DNA from 3 places in the Anaerostipes rhamnosivorans genome. Region 2 is predicted to be linked to each of the others. Evidence: riboswitches for the same ligand, from Rfam matches in the RefSeq annotation. Region 2 holds a riboswitch; each other region holds the start of a gene.
What was found. Region 2 has a riboswitch for thiamine pyrophosphate ahead of thiS (sulfur carrier protein ThiS). Riboswitches for the same ligand answer to the same signal wherever they lie in the genome.

Region 1: it holds a riboswitch for thiamine pyrophosphate, as region 2 does, so the genes downstream of both, thiC (phosphomethylpyrimidine synthase ThiC) here and thiS (sulfur carrier protein ThiS) in region 2, are expected to answer to the same signal.
Region 3: it holds a riboswitch for thiamine pyrophosphate, as region 2 does, so the genes downstream of both, AR1Y2_RS01105 (thiamine-binding protein) here and thiS (sulfur carrier protein ThiS) in region 2, are expected to answer to the same signal.

What each region holds. Positions count from the first base shown of each region.
Region 1 is NZ_CP040058.1:3,002,085-3,006,307, forward strand. Features, by position in the region: gene AR1Y2_RS14835 (hypothetical protein) at 1-521, opposite strand, end outside; gene AR1Y2_RS14840 (patatin-like phospholipase family protein) at 552-1,382, opposite strand; TPP riboswitch at 1,644-1,747, shown strand; gene thiC (phosphomethylpyrimidine synthase ThiC) at 1,888-3,189, shown strand; gene AR1Y2_RS14850 (sodium-dependent transporter) at 3,213-4,223, shown strand, end outside.
Region 2 is NZ_CP040058.1:1,247,514-1,251,736, forward strand. Features, by position in the region: gene AR1Y2_RS17730 (hypothetical protein) at 1-44, shown strand, start outside; gene AR1Y2_RS06140 (small, acid-soluble spore protein, alpha/beta type) at 113-322, shown strand; purine riboswitch at 379-477, shown strand; gene AR1Y2_RS06145 (amidohydrolase family protein) at 881-2,155, shown strand; TPP riboswitch at 2,622-2,728, shown strand; gene thiS (sulfur carrier protein ThiS) at 2,792-3,070, shown strand; gene thiF (sulfur carrier protein ThiS adenylyltransferase ThiF) at 3,072-3,704, shown strand; gene AR1Y2_RS06160 (thiazole synthase) at 3,707-4,223, shown strand, end outside.
Region 3 is NZ_CP040058.1:225,885-230,107, forward strand. Features, by position in the region: gene AR1Y2_RS01090 (Gfo/Idh/MocA family protein) at 1-714, shown strand, start outside; gene nagB (glucosamine-6-phosphate deaminase) at 730-1,470, shown strand; gene AR1Y2_RS01100 (cupin domain-containing protein) at 1,543-1,869, opposite strand; TPP riboswitch at 2,064-2,175, shown strand; gene AR1Y2_RS01105 (thiamine-binding protein) at 2,231-2,527, shown strand; gene AR1Y2_RS01110 (ABC transporter permease) at 2,496-3,260, shown strand; gene AR1Y2_RS01115 (ABC transporter substrate-binding protein) at 3,292-4,223, shown strand, end outside.

The sequences.
Region 1 (4,223 bases), 1.8 Mb from region 2:
AAACGCTCTATCTCAGGATAAGAGATCTTCTCCCCTGTCACTTCCACAAAAATATCATAGCAATAGTATACATCCAAAATACCATAGGTAAACAACATTCCAAAGATGACCTGCTCCCACCTGGAATAGCGCTCCATCACCTCTGCTGATTTGTGGCTTTTTAAGAGGAAATAGAACATATCCTCAGCCTCCAGATTGATGGCAATAAAGTCTTCCTCCACATGGACAAACCCCAGATACCGGAGCTGCTGCAGATCGTTAAAATTCGTTTCCAGGGCAAAGCTTCCTTCCCTCTGCTCCCAAAGTTCAAACAAGAGCTCCACGGCCTCAGACTGCAACATCTCGAGAAGTACCAGTGGGTCCTCGCTGAGCTTTTGCGCAATCTGCCTTGCCAGTTCTAATTTTGACGCGTCCGCCTGTACCGGTAAAAAGAGGCGTTCACAAATCACCATTAAATTCCTTGTCTTATTTGTAGATAGTTCTTCCACATACGGCCGTTCCGAAATTAAAATCCTCGCCATACTGACCACCTCTTTTTCTAATTTATTGTATCACAATTTTTTGATTTCTTCTATTCTTTCCAGTGCCATATCATAACCCATCTGATAGGTATCCCTGAGCACATCAATATCCTTCTCAAAGCTGTCAATGGGACGGTCCGGCCTTAGGATGACAGCCTTCCCTTGCTTTTCCAGATTCTCGCAGTAATGGACTGTGCGATTATACTCCACATGACGGTTCAAAAGCAAATCCGGAATCTTCGGATACTTTTTCTTCAGCAGCGTTGACGTGACCTTATGGCTCTTGCTGAGTTCTTTGCGGTATCCTTTTGGTCTCGTAAGAACGATCAGATGCTTGTCATTGCCGTCACGGATCGCTTTCCTGACCGGGATAGGATCTGCGATGCCTCCGTCGAAATACGGAACCCCATCCAGCTTGATGGCCGGAAATATCAGCGGCAGGGCACAGGTCGCCCGGAGCATGGTGCACTCTTTATCTAAATCTTTTCCGTCTTTATATTCAATCTCACCGGTCAGTGCATTGGTCACACCTACCAGTATCTTTCCATCATATTTGTAAAATGTATCCCAGTCAAATGGATATAATTTGTTGGGGATCACGTTGTAGACAAAATTCAGCCCAAACAGGCTTTTTTCTTTGATGAGATTTTTCTTTCCGATATATCTGGAATCATTTCTGTGGTTTAGAAGAATCTGCAGATTCCTCTCCCTCTGCCTGGAAACATAAGAAAAGCCGTCACAGATGCCGGCGGATACTCCTATCACATAGGGAAACATCAAATCATGGTCGAGTAGGGCATCCATCACCCCTGCGCTGAAAATCGGCCGGAATGTACCGCCCTCCAATATTAAACTTGCCATATCTCTTCACTCCTAACTGCATTTGGGCATTCCCGGAATAACTCAGAAATGCTTCTTCTTTATTATACCACAAAAACTGGAAACTTATTGTATAAATCATATGCCTCTACTACAATATTCAAGTTCTTAAGATCTGTACACCGCCAGCAAAATATGCCGAACGAAATCAATGATATAGACGGCACTGCATACATCATTCAGACCATTGCACTTTCTGAAAAACAATGATACAATACGTAAGATGACTTTTTAGGTCATATTTGAAACTAAAATGGGAGCTTTTACGGGCTGAGAGGAAGGGATATCCTTCGACCATCATACCTGATTTGGTTAATGCCAACGTAGGGATTTAGGTGCTTATTGTAACGGAATTTACTGTAAGTCCATGATCATGCGATGAATCGTTTATTTTGTGACTGATCATGTATATAAAAAGAAATGTTCCGAAAACTAAATAATGCATTTTAGATTCCCTCCCGCCTGATTGAAACGAGGAGGTTGTAAGATGAATTACACAACACAGATGAATGCCGCCAGAGCCGGCATCGTAACCAAGGAAATGGAAACGGTCGCTGCTTACGAAGGAATGGATGTACAGAAGCTCATGGGTGAGGTCGCTGCTGGAACTATCGTTATACCGGCCAACAAAAACCACCGTTGCTTAAAGCCATTTGGTATCGGCAATTCCCTGAAAACCAAGATCAATGTCAACCTTGGAACATCTAGAGACTGTCTGAACCTGGACGTAGAAATGGAAAAGGTAAACCAAGCAGTCTTAATGGGCGCGGAAGCTATTATGGATCTTTCTTCTTTCGGGGACACACAGACCTTCAGAAGAAAACTTGTAGCCGAATGCCCTGCTATACTGGGCACTGTGCCGATTTATGATGCCATTGTATATTATAATAAGGCTCTGAAGGATATTACCTCAAGGGAATGGATCGATGTATTTAAAATGCATGCTGAGGACGGTGTAGACTTTATGACCATCCACTGTGGGATCAACCGCAATACCGCAGACCGCTTTAAGGCCATGAAGAGACAGATGAACATCGTGTCCCGGGGCGGGTCTTTGATCTTTGCCTGGATGGAAGCTACGGGCAATGAAAATCCGTTCTTCGAATACTATGATGAGATTTTGGACATTTGTAATGAATATGACGTTACTTTAAGTCTCGGGGACGCCTGCCGTCCAGGATGCCTAAAAGACGCCAGCGATATTTCCCAGATCGAGGAACTGGTCACTTTAGGAGAATTGACGGCCCGGGCCTGGAAAAAGGACGTTCAGGTAATGATCGAAGGACCTGGACATATGCCTATGGACCAGATACAGGCAAATATGAAGATTCAGCAGACTATCTGCAACGGAGCTCCGTTTTATGTACTTGGGCCTCTAGTAACAGACATTGCACCCGGCTATGACCATATTACATCTGCTATTGGCGGAGCGATTGCCGCTGCATCCGGCGCAAGCTTTTTATGTTATGTCACACCGGCAGAACATCTGCGCCTTCCGAATGTGGATGATGTGAAGGAAGGCATCATGGCTTCCAAGATCGCGGCACACGCCGCAGATATTGCCAAAGGCATAAAGGGCGCCATGGACTGGGACAATCAGATGGCAGAGGCAAGACAAAAGCTGGACTGGGAAGCTCAGTTTGATCTGGCTCTGGACCCTGTAAAGGCCAGAAGATACCGTGCTGAATCAAAACCTGAGAGAGAAGATACATGTACGATGTGCGGAAAAATGTGTTCCGTTCGAAATATGAATGCTGTGTTGGCAGGTGAAGATGTCGATGTAGTATAAACAAAGGAGGATTTCACAGATTTATGAATGAAGAAAGAGGCGGCTTTTCCAGCAGGATCGGCTTTGTGCTGGCAACTGCAGGATCAGCTGTAGGACTAGGAAACATATGGAGATTTCCATATCTGGCTGCAAAATACGGAGGCGGGAGCTTCCTTTTGATTTACCTGATACTCGCGGTAACCTTTGGATTTACCCTGATGATCACCGAGATAGCGATTGGACGGCGTACTGGCAAAAGCGCCATTCATGCGTTCTCTTCTTTTAATAAGAAGTATAAGTTTATCGGTTATCTGACCAGTATCATACCGTTCATCATCTTCCCTTATTACTGTGTGATTGGGGGATGGGTAACAAAATACTTATTTGTATCAGTAAGCGGAAATATAAACCAGGCAGCAGGAGATACCTTTTTTGAAGGCTTTATCAGCCAGTCTGTAAGCCCTATGGTATGGCTCCTGATTTTCGCTGGCATTACACTGATTGTTGTTGCCCTGGGAGTAGAAGGCGGTATCGAAAAAGTCAGCACCATCCTGATGCCGATTTTGATCGTACTGCTGATCGGTATTTCTGTTTATTGTATTACCAGAAAGGGAGCCATGGAAGGCGTATTGTATTACATCAAGCCAAATCTTAAGGATTTGACGCCGACTACATTCCTGGCCGCATTAGGACAGCTGTTTTATTCCATGTCATTGGCAATGGGGATCATGATTACTTTCGGTTCCTATATGCCGAAAAAATCCAACCTTGAGAAGTCTGTTTCTCAGGTAGAGATTTTTGATACAGGTGTCGCTTTCCTGTCTGGGCTTATGATTGTCCCTGCAGTCTTTGTATTTTCAGGAGGAAATGCCGATATGCTCGCATCCGGCCCATCCCTGATGTTTAAGATGCTGCCGAAGGTATTTAACAGCATGGCACTGGGAACTGTCATCGGAGCCGTTTTCTTCATTTTAGTTTTCTTTGCGGCGCTGACCTCTGCGATTTCCCTTTTGGAAACCCTGGTCTCCATCGTAATGGATAAGTTTCATTTATCC
Region 2 (4,223 bases):
AGAATGAATCAGGACATATTGTGATAGAACAGATGAATGATTAGGCCTTTCTTTGGTTATCCTAATATATGACCGGCATAGAGCCGGAGGGATAAGAAGAAAGGAGTACATGATGTCCAAAGAAAAAGATTTTATGGAAAAATCCTACGAAGAAATGACGGAAGATGAGCGTTTAAAATACGAGATCGCAGTGGAGATCGGACTGGCTGACAAGGTCAGGGAGGAAGGCTGGAAAGCACTTTCTGCCAGTGAGACCGGAAGGATCGGCGGCCTGATGACCAAGCGAAAGAAACAGCAAAAGGCACAGGAAGCAGAAGACTGAGCCAATACACCAAAGAGGTGATTGACAGCAGAAATGTACTTTGATATGATGACTTTGTAATGAATACACCAAAGACTTATATATTCCTGGGATAACGGCCCAGGAGTTTCTACCAGGCTTCCGAAAGCCGGACTATGAGTTATTCCCTTTGATCTTTTATCAAAAGGGAATAACTCTTTTTATTCCATAGGAAAGTTCTTCGAACCTCCCTATGGAATAAAAAAGCCCTGCGGGCACTATGCACACAAATGCGTAAGGAATCTATTTGACTGCGTCAAATCGCATTTGGCGCGCAAAGTTGCCAAGCCCCTCAAAGAGTGAGGGGTTGGGGTGTTGAAGTGGGCCTGTCCACTTTGTTCTTCCATAGGAAAGTTCTTCGAACCTCCCTATGGATTAAAAAAGCCCTGCGGGCACTATGCACACAAATGCGTAAGGAAATCATTTGACTATGTCAAAGCGCATTTGGTGCTCAAAGTTGTCAAGCCCCTCAAAGAGTGAGGGGTTGGGGAGATGAGGTGGGCTTGCCCACTTTGTTCCTACTTACTGGAGGTTATTATCATGAAGAATTTTGCTTTAAAAGGAGATATTATTTTTACACCCACACCTGAAAAGTTTCAGTCAGCACAGGATTCTTATATAGTCTGTGAAGACGGAATGGTGAGCGGCATATGGAAGGAACTGCCGGAACGGTTTTCAGGTATCCGTGTTTTAGATTACAGCGGAAGACTTATTTTCCCGGGACTCTGCGATCTACATATCCATGCGCCCCAGTATTCGTTTAGGGGGATGGGAATGGATATGGAGCTGCTTTCCTGGCTGGAGACTTATACCTTTCCCGAAGAAGCTAAGTACGGTGATTTGGAATACGCGCAAAAAGCATATGAGATATTCACTAATGATTTAAGAAAGAGCGCCACATCTAGAGTCAATGTTTTTGCCACGATCCATGGAGAAGCTACGGTGCTGCTGATGGATCTGCTTGAGAAAGCGGGGATGAGAGGTTTTGCTGGGAAGGTCAATATGGACCGGAACTGTCCAGATTACTACAAGGAAAAGGATGCAGATACATCCGTACAAGATACATGGAGTTGGTATGAATCCGTGAAGGACAGAACGGGGATTCGTCCCATCCTTTCACCGAGATTCCTGCCGACCTGTTCTGACCGTCTGATGGAGCAGCTTAAAGAAGTTCAGAAAAAGACCGGTCTGTATATGCAGACCCATCTCTCGGAGAATCCGGGAGAGGTAGAATGGGTAAAGGAGCTGGCTCCGTGGTCAGAATTTTACGGAGATGCCTATGACCATTTCGGGATGTTTGGGAATCATGGAAAAACTGTCATGGCCCACTGTGTTTATTCAGGAAAAGAGGAACGAGACTTGATGAGCAAGAGGGGCGTCTACGTCGCGCACTGCCCACAGTCAAATCTGAATCTGTCCTCCGGCATCGCTCCGGTACGGGCAATGATGGAAGAAGGCCTGCATGTGGGCCTTGGGACGGATATGGCAGGAGGTGCCTCTCTCTCCATTCTGCGGGTGATGACCGATGCGGTACAGGTCTCCAAGATGTACTGGAGATATCTGGACCAGGACAAAAAGCCGTTGTCCGCATCAGAAGCTTTTTATCTGGGGACAAAAGGGGGCGGGAGCTTTTTTGGAAATGTCGGAAGTTTTGAACAGGGCTGTGAGTTTGATGCTGTGGTGCTTAACGACACACCGATCAAGACCGCTCTTGACCCGGACATGGAACAGCGGATGGAAAGGGCTATGTATTTAAGCCAAAATGAGCACATCATGGCCAAGTATATACACGGACAAGAGGTTTTCCGGCGCTGATGATACGAAAAAGCCATCCTGTAAGAACTGGTTGAGGAGTTCTTCAGGACGGCCTGAAATCATGAACATCTGTTTTGTCCAAGCAGATGGAGGAGATTCAACTTTGTTTCATCAGATTTTACTAAAAGATTATTTTTGAACTAAGGAATATGTACTTCTTTATAGCAACGATGTTTAACCATTGGGGGACAATCATTAACGAATTCAGTTTACTATGTTCGTACTGGAATCAAATGAAAAAGCATTTTTTCTATTTACTGTCCAACCATGTAGATCCACTGAAACAAAAGCAAATGTTATGATGTATTCTTTTTATCACAGTTAAGCTTTGTTGGACAGGAAAAGGCGCAAGAGGTATTGGAACCGGCGTGAACAGCAAAATTTTCTCTTGTTTTTTTGGGGAAACAGGATTATAATAATTTCTCGTAAGACAGATCATAGATTCTGTCTGATAAAATTTCATAAACAAGTAAAACTGGAGAGCCGATGTTATTGGCTGAGAGGAAGGTATAACCTGAAGATTCATGGAACCTGTTAGTTAGCACTAGCGTAGGGAGTTTTCAATCGATAGAACACAGAGATGGAGCTTACGCTTCATCTTTTTTTGTTCCATAGAATATTCCTAAGGAATCCCCTATGGAACAAAAACGCTCCGTGGGATGCGCACTCGCCCACTTTGTTCTTTGTTTGTCAGCTCTTGAAAAAGAAAGGAGAATCATCATGCGTGTCAATGGAAAGGAAATGCCGCTTGAGTCTGTTCAGACTCTGGAAGAATTTCTTCTGGGGGAGGGCTATCATTTAAAGCACATCGCGGTGGAGAGAAACGGGCAGATTGCCCCGAAGCAGGAGTATGGACAGATCATACTCTCAGAGGCGGACACTCTGGAGATCGTCAGCTTCGTAGGCGGTGGATGAGATGCTTTCAAGAGAACAGTTTGAACTTGAGCTGACCAGGCGCCAGACACCGGAAGTGAGGAAAAAGCTCAAAGAGGGATGTGTGGCCGTGGCAGGACTTGGAGGCCTGGGCTCCAATATCGCACTGATGCTTGCGAGGACAGGGGTTAAAAAGCTGTTTCTTGTTGATTTTGACACAGTGGACCCATCCAATTTAAACCGGCAGGCTTACACGATCCCTCAGATGGGAATGAAAAAAACAGATGCCATCCAAGAACTCATCAGGCAGGTGAATCCCTGGATGGAACTGGAGACGTTTGACGGCAGGGTCACGGAGGCAAATGTAGAAAAGCTGTTTGAACCCTATCCGGTCATATGTGAGGCGTTTGACACGCCGGAATCCAAAGCCGTGCTGGTAAACGGGGTCATATCCAGGCTGCCTGGATCTGTACTGATCTCAGGAAACGGGATGGCGGGTTCCTACAGCTCCAATCTAATCCGGACGGACAAGAAAATGAACCGCCTTTATGTGTGCGGGGATGGCGTCCACGGGATCTCAAAGACAGAATCCCTGACCGCCGCAAGAGTAAACATCTGTGCCGGACATGAGGCAAATATGGCGATACGATTGATCTTAGGAGAAAAAGAGGTATAAAAATGAAAGATACATTAAAAATCGGAACAAAAGAATTTACATCAAGGTTTCTGCTTGGAACCGGAAAGTTCAGCCTTGAAAAGACCGCTGAGGTGATCAGCGCGGCAGATGCCCAGATCGTTACCATGGCTCTGCGGAGGGTGAAAGAGGCCGGATCCAGCAACATTTTAGAGTACATACCGGATACAGTGACTCTGCTGCCAAATACGTCCGGTGCCAGGAACGCCCAGGAGGCAGTACGGATCGCAAGGCTGGCAAAGGCAGTAGGATGCGGGGATTTTATTAAGATCGAAGTGATCCGGGATACAAAATATCTCATGCCGGATAATAATGAGACTGTCAAAGCCACAGAGATTCTGGCAAGGGAAGGATTTACAGTGCTGCCATACATAAGCCCTGATCTGAATGCTGCCAGGGATCTTGTGGACGCGGGAGCCGCTGCGGTCATGCCTTTGGCGGCCCCGATTGGGAGCAACAAAGGACTTCTCACCAAAGACTTTATACAGATGCTCATTGAGA
Region 3 (4,223 bases), 1.0 Mb from region 2:
GCGAAAAAGATCATAGACGAGGCAGAAAAATATAAGGTGAGGGTAGCGGTTGACTATCACAAAAGATGGGACCCGGCAGCAATCAATGTGAGAAATGAACTTCAGAATCCTGAGACGGGGGCTCCGATCCGCGGTTATATGAGCATGGATGATATCATTGATGTTCCTGCGAAATGGTTCAACTGGGCAGATAAATCCAGCCCTGTTCACTTTCTGGGAACGCATTGTTATGACCAGATCCGCTGGTATATGGGGTGTGAAGTGGAAGAGGTATATGCTGTGGGAACAAAAAAGGTATTAAAATCCAGAGGTGTTGATACCTATGATTCCATTCAGGCAATTTTAAAAATGGAAAACGGTTGTTATTGGACCGTGGAGAATTCATGGATCCTGCCGGAAGGTTTTGCGAAAAATAATGACGGAAGAACACAGATTCTTTGTGAGGATGCAATGTTTCGGATTGATTCCCAAAACCGCGGAGTAGAAATGTTTAATACACAGAAACAGCGTACGCCCAACTCTTATTTTATTTTAAATAACTGCGGCAGGCCCAGCGGATTTGGAATAGAACCCATCAACGATTTTGTTTACTGTCTTCAGAATGATATCCCTTTTATCGCAGACGGCAACGATGGACTGCAGGCTGAGTTAATAGCAGAAGCAGTGCATCAAAGTCTGGAAGAGAATAAGGCAGTGAAGATAAAGAGGGATTAAGGCGGAGAGTATAATATGACAATTTATGAGGGAAAAGATTATAAAGATTTAAGTAAAAAAGCAGCAGAGATCATTGCTGCCGAAATACGCATTAATCCAGGAGCTGTTCTTGGGCTGGCGACAGGATCTACTCCAGAAGGCGTGTACGAGCAGCTGGTGGAGTGGTATGAGGCAGGAGAGCTTGATTTTTCAAAGGTCACGTCCATCAATCTAGATGAATATAAAGGCCTTGACGGAAGCCATGAACAGTCCTATCGTCATTTTATGTACCAACATTTTTTTGATCATGTAAACATAAAGAAAAACCGGACATTTGTACCTGACGGAACAGAGATGAACTCTGAAAAAGCATGCATGGAGTATGAAGAGATCATAACCCAGAATGGCGGTATAGACCTTCAGATTCTTGGACTGGGCGCCAATGGACATATTGGTTTTAATGAACCTGGCGAGGTTTTTATTCCGGAAACGCATTGTGTTAAATTGACACAAAACACGATTGACGCGAATTCTCGGTTTTTTGAATCCCGGGAGGAGGTTCCAAAAGAAGCTTATTCTATGGGAATCAGGGGGATCCTTCAGGCGAAAAAAATTATTCTGATGGCAGTCGGAAAGCAGAAGGCCCAGGCATTATATGATGCACTTTACGGTGGGATTTCTCCGGAAGTACCGGCATCAATCCTGCAGCTGCATCCACATGTCGCCGTATTTGCCGATGGGGAAGCGCTTACCGTGGTGAAAGAAAACAGGCCATAGCGGCTGTTGCAACTGCAGCTTATAGACAGTAGGACAAAGTGGAGGGTTGGTTATCCTCCACTTTGTTCTGTTTTAATCAAATATAATCAGAGCCATAAATACAAGATCAGTGTCACCCGTGTTGGCCAGAGCATGCCCGTGATTATCCGGTGTAAATGTCACATCTCCTGCCTTTACCGGGCGGACTGTGCCATTATCATCGTAATCGCCCTGTCCTGAAAGGATGTAGTAGGTCTCACTTTCGCCATGGTGTTCATGGTAGCCGAGGGTGCAGCCTGGTTCGATAATGACTTCTGCGTATAAACCGCATTTTCCGTTTAACTCTTTTTCCCCTAAAACATGTTTGATGATAACGTGTCCTTTTCCTCCGCACATGTTTTCTACTGTTTCTGTTTTCATAATATAAATCTCCTTTCAAGCTGGATAAATAGACAAAAAGGCCCCCAAAAGAGTTTTCGTCTTTGAGAACCTTTATGAACTATACTTCCTAAAATATAATCCCTGAGCAGGGGTTTGTCAAACTATAATTGATTTATTTGTCCGGATTGATTATAATACAAGCATAGCAACAGACAACAAGGAACATTCAAAAATCTAATATACAGGGGTGCTGGCGTCATGCCGGCTGAGAGTAAGGCAAATGGAGCCTTTAACCCTTATACCTGATCTGGATAATGCCAGCGTAGGAATAGAACAGCACAAACTGTGACAATTACCCCGTTGGATTATCCAACGGGGTTTTTTAAGGAGGATGAAAAAGATGAATGCAAGTGTAGCGATTCAGACATTGCCGGAGGCGGCTAACGATGAGGAATTGATCCGTATTGTGGATGAGGTTATTGACTACATTAAAAGTACAGGACTTTCTTATTATGTGGGGCCGTTTGAAACTGCCATTGAAGGAGATTACGATGAACTGATGGATGTGGTAAAAGAGTGCCAGCATATTGCGGTGAGGGCAGGAGCGCCGTCAGTGGCAGCTTATGTAAAGGTATCCTATAAGCCAGAAGGAGATGTACTCACCATTGATAAAAAAGTTACGAAACACCACCAGTAAAATACTGCCCGCGGCGGCTATTCTTATCATATTGGCGGTTTGGCAGTTTGTCAGCGGGGCTGGCATGGTTTCAAAGTTTCTGCTTCCATCTCCATTGGATGTGCTAAAGGCATTGGTCAGTGATTTTCCGCTTTTGATGGTCAATGCGAAAGTAACGGTGATAGAGGCTCTTACCGGGCTGTTCATGGGCGTTGCCATTGGATTTCTCATGGCGGTTTTTATGGACCATTTTGATAAGCTTTACAAAGCATTTTACCCATTGATCGTACTGACGCAGACGATACCGACGATAGCGATCGCACCTCTTTTGGTATTGTGGTTTGGTTATGAAATGCTTCCAAAGGTGATCCTGATTGTAATTGTGACCTTTTTCCCGATCACGGTAAGTCTGCTTGACGGTTTCCGTTCGGCAGACCAGGACACGATCAGCCTCATGCGTTCTATGGGGGCTACAAGTCTGCAGATTTTCCGGCATGTTAAGTTTCCGGGATCATTGAGCCAGTTTTTTGCGAGTCTGAGGATCTCCGTGTCCTATGCAGTAGTAGGCGCTGTTATCTCAGAATGGCTGGGAGGCTTTGAAGGTCTGGGAGTCTATATGATACGAGTGAAAAAGGGGTTTTCTTTTGACAAAATGTTTGCGGTGATTTTCATCATATCAGCAATCAGCCTGCTGCTCATGTGGGCAGTGAATCTGCTGCAGAAGAGATGTATGCCGTGGGAAGAGAAGAGTTAGAGGATCGATTAGGAATAGAGAGGTTGGTTTTATGAAAAAAAGAATAGTGGCAGTTTTGCTTGCTGCAGTTATGATTATGTCCATCACAGGCTGCCAGAGCAAAGAAAATGGATCAGAAAAAAGTGAAGGTAAATTGACCAAAGTTACCTTTGTCCTGGATTGGACACCGAATACCAATCATACAGGAATTTATGTGGCAAAGGAAAAAGGATATTTTAAAGATGCAGGGCTGGATGTGGAGATTGTACAGCCGCCGGAAGACGGAGCAGAAGTTCTGGTGGGATCAGGGAAAGCCCAGTTTGGGATATCTTTTCAGGACAGCATGATGCCTGCGGTTGTGGGAGATGACGCGCTGCCAATCACAGCTGTCGCGGCAGTTTTACAGCACAACACATCTGGCATTATTTCCAGAAAAGGTGATGGTATCAGCAGTCCCAAAGGCCTGGAGGGAAAGAAGTATGCCACATGGAATCTGGAGATTGAAAAGGCAACCTTAAAACAGACGGTAGAAAAAGACCATGGGGATTTTAGCAAAGTCAAACTGATCCCTAGCACTGTGACCGATGAGGTTTCCGCACTGAAGAGCAAGAAGGTAGATGCCATCTGGATTTATTATGGATGGGCCGGCATTGCGGCAGAGGTTGCAGGATTGAAAACAGATTATTTTGCATTTAAGGATATCGATCCGGTATTTGACTATTATACTCCGGTCATCATCGGCAATAAGGATTGGATGAAGAAGAATCCGGAAACTGCCAAGGCGTTTCTGGCAGCTGCAAAAAAGGGTTATGAGTTTGCCATAGATGATCCCAAGAGTGCAGCCGATATTCTCTGCAAAGCGGCACCGGAGCTGGATTCTAAACTGGTGGAGAAGAGCCAGGAATACATGAAGGACCAGTACAAAGCAGAAGTTAAACAGTGGGGATATATGAATCCTAAGAGATGGAATGCCTTTTATAATTG